DNA from 2 places in the Pelosinus fermentans DSM 17108 genome. Region 2 is predicted to be linked to the other one. Evidence: riboswitches for the same ligand, from Rfam matches in the RefSeq annotation. Region 2 holds a riboswitch; the other holds the start of a gene.
The links. Region 2 has a riboswitch for glycine ahead of gcvT (glycine cleavage system aminomethyltransferase GcvT). Riboswitches for the same ligand answer to the same signal wherever they lie in the genome.

Region 1: it holds a riboswitch for glycine, as region 2 does, so the genes downstream of both, FR7_RS22195 (ABC transporter substrate-binding protein) here and gcvT (glycine cleavage system aminomethyltransferase GcvT) in region 2, are expected to answer to the same signal.

Annotation. Positions count from the first base shown of each region.
Region 1 covers NZ_AKVN02000001.1:4,841,861-4,846,286, reverse strand. Annotated here, with positions in the region: gene gudD (glucarate dehydratase) at 1-1,024, shown strand, start outside; partial or broken gene garR (2-hydroxy-3-oxopropionate reductase) at 1,077-1,970, shown strand; glycine riboswitch at 2,351-2,426, shown strand; glycine riboswitch at 2,435-2,534, shown strand; gene FR7_RS22195 (ABC transporter substrate-binding protein) at 2,789-3,955, shown strand; gene FR7_RS22190 (hypothetical protein) at 4,178-4,426, shown strand, end outside.
Region 2 covers NZ_AKVN02000001.1:3,584,046-3,588,471, forward strand. Annotated here, with positions in the region: gene gcvPA (aminomethyl-transferring glycine dehydrogenase subunit GcvPA) at 1-942, opposite strand, end outside; gene gcvH (glycine cleavage system protein GcvH) at 945-1,334, opposite strand; gene gcvT (glycine cleavage system aminomethyltransferase GcvT) at 1,337-2,437, opposite strand; glycine riboswitch at 2,508-2,590, opposite strand; glycine riboswitch at 2,594-2,683, opposite strand; glycine riboswitch at 2,815-2,898, opposite strand; gene FR7_RS16640 (BMC domain-containing protein) at 3,248-3,799, opposite strand; gene FR7_RS16645 (SLBB domain-containing protein) at 3,820-4,426, opposite strand, start outside.

The DNA of each region.
Region 1 (4,426 bases), 1.3 Mb from region 2:
GCGCATTGCCATTCATGTTGTCACGACCTTGGAAGCTGCACTACTGGATTTGGTGGGTAAATTTCTAGGCGTGCCCGTTGCCGCATTGCTTGGTCAAGGTCAGCAGCGCAAGGAAGTGGAAATGCTGGGGTATCTGTTCTACGTTGGCGACCGCACCAAAACCGATCTACCATATTTGAGTAATCAGGATGCAAAGAATGATTGGTACCGACTGCGCCATGAGGAGGCATTGACTCCGGAGGCTGTTGTCCGGCTGGCTGAAGCTACTCATGAGCTTTACGGTTTTAATGACTTTAAGCTAAAGGGCGGTGTGCTAAGCGGCGATCAAGAGATTGAAGCGGTTACGGCGTTGGCTGAGCGTTTCCCAAAAGCGCGTATTACCATTGATCCGAATGGTGCGTGGTCCTTGGACGAAGCAATTCGATTATGCAGCAATAAACATCACGTATTAGCTTATGCTGAAGATCCTTGTGGAGCTGAGAATGGGTATTCTGGGCGTGAAGTAATGGCTGAGTTTCGGAGGGCGACAGGGCTGCCGACTGCTACCAATATGATCGCTACTGATTGGCGTCAGATGGGGCATACTATTCAGTTACATTCGGTGGATATTCCTTTAGCTGATCCTCACTTCTGGACCATGCAAGGTTCAGTGCGAGTTGCCCAGATGTGTCATGAATGGGGATTAACCTGGGGCTCCCATTCGAATAATCACTTTGACATTTCTCTGGCAATGTTTACCCATGTGGGAGCCGCTGCGCCTGGAAAAATCGCAGCTCTAGATACTCACTGGATTTGGCAGGAAGGTCAGGAACGTTTGACTAAAGAGCCATTTAAAATAGTTGGTGGAATGGTAGCTGTTCCTGATAAGCCAGGTCTGGGAGTCGAAGTAGATATGGTGCAGATTGAGAAAGCACACAAACTCTATGTGGAGAATTGCTTAGGTGCACGGGATGATGCTATGGCGATGCAGTATCTGATTCCAAACTGGAAGTTTGATAATAAACGTCCTTGTCTGGTTCGCTAAGGAAAAGGTAAGAAGTAATACTGGTAACTTGTAATTTAAAAAAGCTGGAGGAGTCAAGAAAATGAGAATTGGATTTATTGGACTAGGAATCATGGGTAAGCCTATGAGTAAAAACTTACTTAAGGCTGGCTATGAACTGATTGTTGTAGATAGGAACCAACAGGCTGTTGATGAAGTGGTAGCCGCAGGAGCCAAGAGTGCAGCTACAGCTAAAGAAGCAGCCCAGCAGGCTGATATTATTATTACCATGCTGCCGAACTCACCACATGTAAAAGAAGTAGTTTTAGGAGAAAATGGTGTACTTGATGGGGCAAAACAAGGTACTGTTTTCATCGATATGAGTTCCATTGCTCCTTTGGTAAGTCGCGAATTAGCAGCAAAACTTGCTGAAAAAGGCGTGGAAATGTTAGATGCTCCCGTAAGCGGCGGCGAACCCAAAGCGATCGATGGTACCATGTCTGTAATGGTTGGCGGCAAGCAAGAAGTATTTGATACATGCTATCCTGTAATGAAGGCCATGGCTGGTTCTGTTGTACGGACCGGTGAAGTGGGTGCAGGAAACGTGACAAAACTTGCTAACCAGGTCATTGTTGCCCTAAATATTGCAGCAGTTTCAGAGGCATTGGTATTAGCCAGCAAAGCAGGGGTAGAACCGGATTTAGTGTACCAGGCAATCCGCGGCGGTTTAGCTGGAAGTACGGTTCTAGATGCCAAAGCACCTCTTATGATGGATCGTAAATTTGATCCGGGATTTCGTATCAACCTTCATATTAAAGATTTAGCGAACGTATTGGAAACATCCCATGATATGGGTGTTCCGCTGCCTCTGACTGCAGCGGTTATGGAAATGATGCAGGCTCTTAAAGTAGATGGCATGGGCGATGGGGATCATAGCAGTTTAGTAAAATATTACGAAAAGATGGCTAAAGTTGAAGTAAAACGCTAGGATTGCTTCGCTGACGCTCGCAATTGACAAAGGACGGGAAGAACGATTTAACCGCAGAGACGCAGAGGACGCTGAGGGGGATTTTTAACCTTATCTATCTTTTCTCTGTGTCCTCTGTGCCTCTGCGGTTCGGCATCTTTACTTCGTGTTCTTCTTTCTCTTCGCATCTTCGCGTTTCAAAAATGTTTTATTTCTCCCGTCTATTTCTGTGTTCTCTGCTCCTGGTGTGGTTCGATTTTGTTTTATATGTTCAGCCAGAATAGAATAAAAAGACAAAGATGCTGAAAAAACTTACTTATTTACTATTGAATTATTTGATGTGTTGTTTTATAATAATACTTACAGCAAATGTACTTGCTACAACTACATATGTTTTCCGGATGAAGTTTGCGGGAGAGTGGCTTAATAGCCCGCCGAAGGAGTAAAACTCTCAGGCACTCGGACCACCGAGTAGAACCGTAAATGGACGGGACTCTGGAGAGACTCTTATACAGGGCGCCGAAGGTGAAACACAGCAATTATATTGCTGACAAATCTCTCAGGCAAAAGGACAGAGACAAATTCGTAATATACGGGGATGATTTAGATCTCTTTATATTGTGATGCTGAAAACGCTTTTAGCGTATTCATTTGTTTATCCAGAGTCAAATCACTTAGTGATTTGACTCTTTGTTTTTTGCTGCTTATTTTTTCATTGATAAATAAGCAGCAAAAGAATCACTCTCACCTAGTCTGACGTGTCTTTGCCGTAGGAAGCATCCAGAGTGCATTAAAGGTGTATTTTGTGCAGTTACATGATTAAAAAGGGAGACGATGATATGAGAAAATCGGGTTTTAAACTTGTGGTGGTATCTCTAGTGGTTTTAGTATTAGCAGGAATGTTGACAGGTTGTGGTGATTCTGCTTCCAAGGATATTAAAATTGGTGTTTTGAATGAAATGACTGGCGGTAATGCTACCATGGGTACCTCATCTGCCAATGGTGCCAAAATGGCAATTAAAGAGGCCAATGAGAAAGGCGGTATTCTTGGAAAGCAAATTCAGGCTGTGATTGCTGATAATAAAAGTGAACCTTCTGAGTCAGCCAACGCGATGACCAAGCTTGCATCTCAGGATAAAGTTGTAGCAGTAACGGGTATTTTTGCGAGCTCTAACGCAATTGCCACCTCTAGTGTGGCAGAGGCGACTAAAGTTCCCTTTGTTGCTGTAGGTGCGACAAACCCTAAGGTAACAGTGGATGAAGCAAGTGGTAAAGTTAAAAATTATACTTTCCGCGTGTGTTTTATCGATCCCTTTCAAGGCACAGTGGGTGCCAATTTTGCGTTGAACACGCTGCATTTGAATAAGGCTGTCATATTAGTAGATAACAGCAGTGATTATAGCAAAGGATTATCTACCTTCTTCAAAGAGGCCTATATAAAAGGCGGCGGGAGTATTTTAGCGGAAGAAGCGTATTTGCAGAAAGATCAGGATTTCAAGACCATCTTAACCAAAATAAAAGCGATAAATGCTGAAATTATTTATATTCCCGGCTATTATGAAGAAGTAGGAAAAATTGTGAAGCAAGCCCGAGAAATTGGTATTACGGTGCCAATACTAGGGGGAGACGGCTGGGACTCACCAAAACTAGTGGAGGTTGGAACTAGCGCAGCACTAAATAATACCTATTTTACCAACCATTATTCGGTGGATGATACCAGTGCTACTTCGCAAGCTTTTGTAGAAGCATATAAAAAACAATATGGCCAAGTGCCGGATGCGATGGCTGTACTAGGCTATGATGCGGCAAATATCATTATTGATGCCATTAAACGCGCCAATAGCCTTGATCCAGAAAAAATTCGTGAAGCCTTGGCTGGGACAAAAGACTATCCAGCAATAACAGGGAGCACAACATTAAATGCTACTCATGATGCAGTAAAAAGTGTTGTAATTATTGAAATGAAAGATGGCAAACAAGTGTTTAAAGCAACTGTTAAACCTTAGTAAATCAATTTATTATAATTTCACCATCGTAATTTAAGATTGTCTAAGAACTGGAAAAAGATCATGCATTGATAGCATGGTCTTTTTTCAATTAAGGATGTATAAAAATAATTCTGCTTTTTTCACATTTCCTCTATTGGAGGCATACCATATATAAAAGATATAAAAGGAAGAAGTTTAATCGATTAAACTTTATATAGTATTTTCATAAGGAGGGATAGTGTGGAAGAGGATAGAAAATCAAAATATTGCGATGGCTGCTGTGATCTCATATTTGAAACATTGTCAGCCAATCGACCGCCTGCGATTGCTTTGTCATTTTGGCTGCAGGCCACCGCTACAGGTGAAATTTGTGGCAGAGGAAATGAAGGGCATATTCAAATAGCGGCCCAAGGTTTAATCCCCCTTGGCGTATATACGGTGTTCTTTGTTACGGATCGAGGTGTCTGGCCTGCGGCTCCTTTAGGAGTG
Region 2 (4,426 bases):
AGCTTGAAGCGTCAGTACAAAGCCACGATTGCCTCTATTGTCCACAGTCTGACCGACAATTCGACCGGGCATTTTTCTCATGAGCTTTTCCGTTGTTGCAAAGAAACCGAGATACGGACCGCCAAAAGATATTGGAATTCCCAAGCCTTGGCCTTCCCCAACTACAATATCTGCACCTAGCGCACCGGGAGATTCCAGAAGCCCCATAGAAATAGGGTCAACGACAGCAATCAGATATGCTCCCTTAGCGTGGGCAATTTCTGCGATGCTTTTCAAATCCTCAATGCAGCCAAAAAAATTGGAAAATTGCACGACAACAGCCGCTGTCGAATCATCTATCAGCTGGGGTATCTTGTTTAAATCAGTCAAACCATCGCTATATGGTGCCAATTTAAGCTCGATCTTTTTATCCTTGGCATAGGTCAGAAATGTCTCCCGATAATGGGGATGGACAGTCTCGGCCATTACAATTGCCGTTTTCTTAGAACTGGCACACGCCATCATAGCGGCTTCAGCAACGGCAGTACCGCCATCATACATGGAGGCATTGGCCACTTCCATGCCTGTAATCTCGCAGATCATTGACTGGTATTCCCATAACGCCTGCAAGTAGCCCTGGGAAATCTCCGGCTGATATTGCGTGTAGGCAGTGTAAAATTCAGAGCGTCCAATGATATGATGAACTACACTGGGAATATAATGGTCATAAGCTCCTGCACCTAGAAAGCAGGTTAATTCCTGAAGATTGGCATTCGCTTTTGCCAGTGCTTTGAGATGTTTAACTAAGCCCTGTTCAGGCAGGGCTGGCGGCAAATTTAATGTCCTGGTCATTCGCAAATCAGCTGGTACGTCTTCAAATAATTTTTCCACTGAATCAACGCCAACAGCATCTAGCATCTCACGTCTATCAGCTTTTGTATGAGGAAGATAACTCCAAGCCATTTCTAGTGTCCTCCCTCCGCCGCCAACTGAGCATATGCATCGCTATCTAAAAGATCATCTAATTCACTGCTGTCAGACATTTCAATAACAACGATCCAACCTTCACCATAAGGTTCTTGATTGATCAGGTCGGGAGAATCCGTAAGTGCTTGGTTCACTTTTACAATTTTTCCGGAAACCGGAGCATAAATATCCGATACTGCTTTTACTGACTCAATGACAGAAAAGCTATCGCCCACTTTCACTGTACTTAACTCATCTGGCAATTCTACAAATACAACATCACCTAACTGTGATTGAGCAAAATCAGTTACCCCAATAATAGCAACGTTACCTTCTACCTTGACCCATTCGTGATCTTTGGAGTACTTTAGTTCTTTTGGAATATTCATTATTACTTCCCCTCTCTTTTATAAAATGGTTTGGAAATGACTTGGGCGGATACATTCTTGCCGCGAATTTCAATATCTATTTTTTGTCCAACCTTTGCATATTCAGCTTGAATTATACCCAAACCAAGGTTTTTATCAAGGGATGGAGCGTAAGTTCCTGTCGTTACCACTCCAACATAGCTGCCCTCTACTAAAATCGGATATTCAGCCCGTGCTACTCCACGGTCAATCATCTCAAAACCAACTATTCTGCGTTTTGGTCCATTGGTTTTCTGTTCCTGCAGCGTTCCTTGTCCGTTAAATTCCCCCTTATCAAGCTTTACAAATATTCCGAGTCCTGCCTCAATGGGCGAAATATCGGCCGAAAGTTCGTGCCCATATAAAGGAAAACAAACTTCAAATCTCAATGTGTCACGACAACCTAAACCAGCGGGAAGCAATCCAAGGGGGCGCCCGACTTCCATGATTGTATCCCATAAATATGTAGCATCATCCGGGCAGCAGTAAATTTCAAATCCATCTTCTCCCGTATATCCAGTTCGCGATAACAATACTTTTTTGCCAGCAATATCGATTTCAGGCATAAACCAGTAATATTTTAGTTCGGAAAGCGGTGCATCAGTCAATTTCGATACAATCGTCTCTGATAATGGTCCTTGCAGGGCGATCTGGGCTGTTTCATTAGAAATATTGGTAAGATTAACGTCAAATTCTTCGGCATTCTCCCGCATCCAATTCCAATCTTTTTCAATGTTTGCCGCATTAATAACCAGGAGATAATGATCAGCATCCTTTTTGTAAACTAATAGATCGTCTACGGTTCCCCCATGCTTATAGCACATGGGTGTGTAGAGTATTTGATTTCTTTCCAGTTTGGAGACATCGTTGGTTACTAACCTTTGCAGAAAGGCTAGTGCATCTGGTCCATTAACTACTACTTCTCCCATATGGGATACGTCAAATACTCCTGCTTTTGTTCTGACGGTCTGATGTTCATTCTTGATTCCAGTGTACTGGACCGGGAGAGACCAACCGCCAAACTCAACAATTCTGCCACCATACCGCAAATGCGTCTCATAAAGCGGTGTCTGTTTTACTGTCATGAAAACCACTCCAATCTTTCTTTAATACATTAAAAAGGACAGAGAACAAGAGTGAAGACTCACTCTTGTTCTCTGTCCTTTTACCTGAGAGATTCGCCCGCAGCGGGGCTCCCCATCGGCGACACTTTCAGTTACGAAGTGTACTCTCCAGAGTTCGGTCCAGTTACGGTTTTTTTACCTGAGAGTTTGAACAAAGCTTTGCTCCTTCGGTGACGCTAGTTAAGCGTTCTCTCCCGCAACCATCATTCCGTATGTAGTTAATCCCAAACCGAAAAAGACAGAAACCAACGTAGTTGGCCTCTGTCTTATTTACCTCCAGAGAATCCCGAATATCTCGGTTACTCTTTGGGTGCCGCATAGCGATCTTTCCAGAGTTCCATTAGAATACGGTCCTTTTGCCTGAGAGTTTATTGCCTTTGCTCCTTCGGCGCCTGAAATCAGATCTCTCCCGCATCCCTCACATGGAATATTATTAAGTTTGTGAATAATTCGAATTTTCAATGTTATGGTTTTTAGTATATAGGATTGCTCTTAACCTGTCAACACTTGTGTTTAATTTGTGAGGATCGATCATTTCCGTCTGCAATTCTATTTTATTAAGCTTTTAATCAAATTATGCCACTCTTTTATAACCACCTCTGGGACATAGGGACAGGTTCCTTGTCCCACAATCATTCTTTTCTAGGAAGTTCCTGTAAAAAAGAAGCCACGAAATTCACGGCTTCTAACCAATCGGGTTGGATATGACATTCTCTGTATCTTTGAATTTTCCAGTCAAGACACGATCTTTAGGTTTAGTGGAATTTACTATTAAAATAAGACTTTATGTAAAGCACTGTGAGGTGCTGGCAATACGAGTTGATCGACTAAAAATCCGCTGTCATGTATGGCATTGCTGCCAGCCTTAACGGCAGCAGTTACCGCTCCTACATCGCCAGTTAATGTCACCATAGCTTTGCCGCCCATTCCTCTTGCCAGGCGGACTTCGATCAATTCTACATTGGAAGCTTTTACTGCCGTATCTGCTGCAATAATCGCAGACGCTACAGAATAGCTTTCAATTACCCCCAGAGATCTTACTTCTTTGACTTCGGTACAGCCTGACAATGCTGGGAAAATACTGTCATGCAAATTAGGAAGTATAAATTCATCCACAACATTTTCAGCGCCGCTTACTGCCGTTCCGCTTTTGACTGCGCTTTGGACAGCTCCCACATCACCTGCAACCATGACAACATACTTGCCAGGGCACATGGCTTGTGCCATGAGGATCTCTACATTAGCTGCCTTTAGCATGGCATCTGCTGCTAAAAGACCTCTGGTAATATTCTTTAATTCTAATAAACCAATAGCACGCTTCATCTTATGTCCCCCCTGTTATCCTAAACCGCCCGAATACCAATACGAGTGTCTACTCTACAGATCTCTCCTGATATACTGGCATGTAAATTAGCTCCTACCGCTGCACCTTCAGGTATAGTTCCAATTAAATCACCTTTTTTAACTATATCTCCTACTTTAACAATTGGTAAAGCTGGCGCTCCAATATGCTGAGAGAGAGGCAACGTAACTTCTTTTGCAATCACTTCGTTTGCACTCAATGGTGCTTTTACATCATATTGAGCAATACCGAGACGGGCTGTCAAACGTTTGGTAGGAATTAAACGATTTATACGGGTTGACAGAGCCTGCTGTGGTTTATTGTTATGAGGATTCTTTATCCCGGCTTTTCCCAATTGCTTTTTCAATTCTGCATTCACTCTGCGGGGAGATAAACCCATGGAACAGCCAAAGGTATCACATGCACCACATTCTGAACACAGCAAAGCACGAGAAAAAATAGCCGACTCACCTATCTGCCCTTTACCAATCGCCTGCATGATACGATGAGGTTCCAAACTATGACCTAACAGGTGGCGCGGGCAAACATCAGTACAGGCCAAACAATTACAGCATACTGCCTTCGCCCGATTGGCAATCATCTGCCAT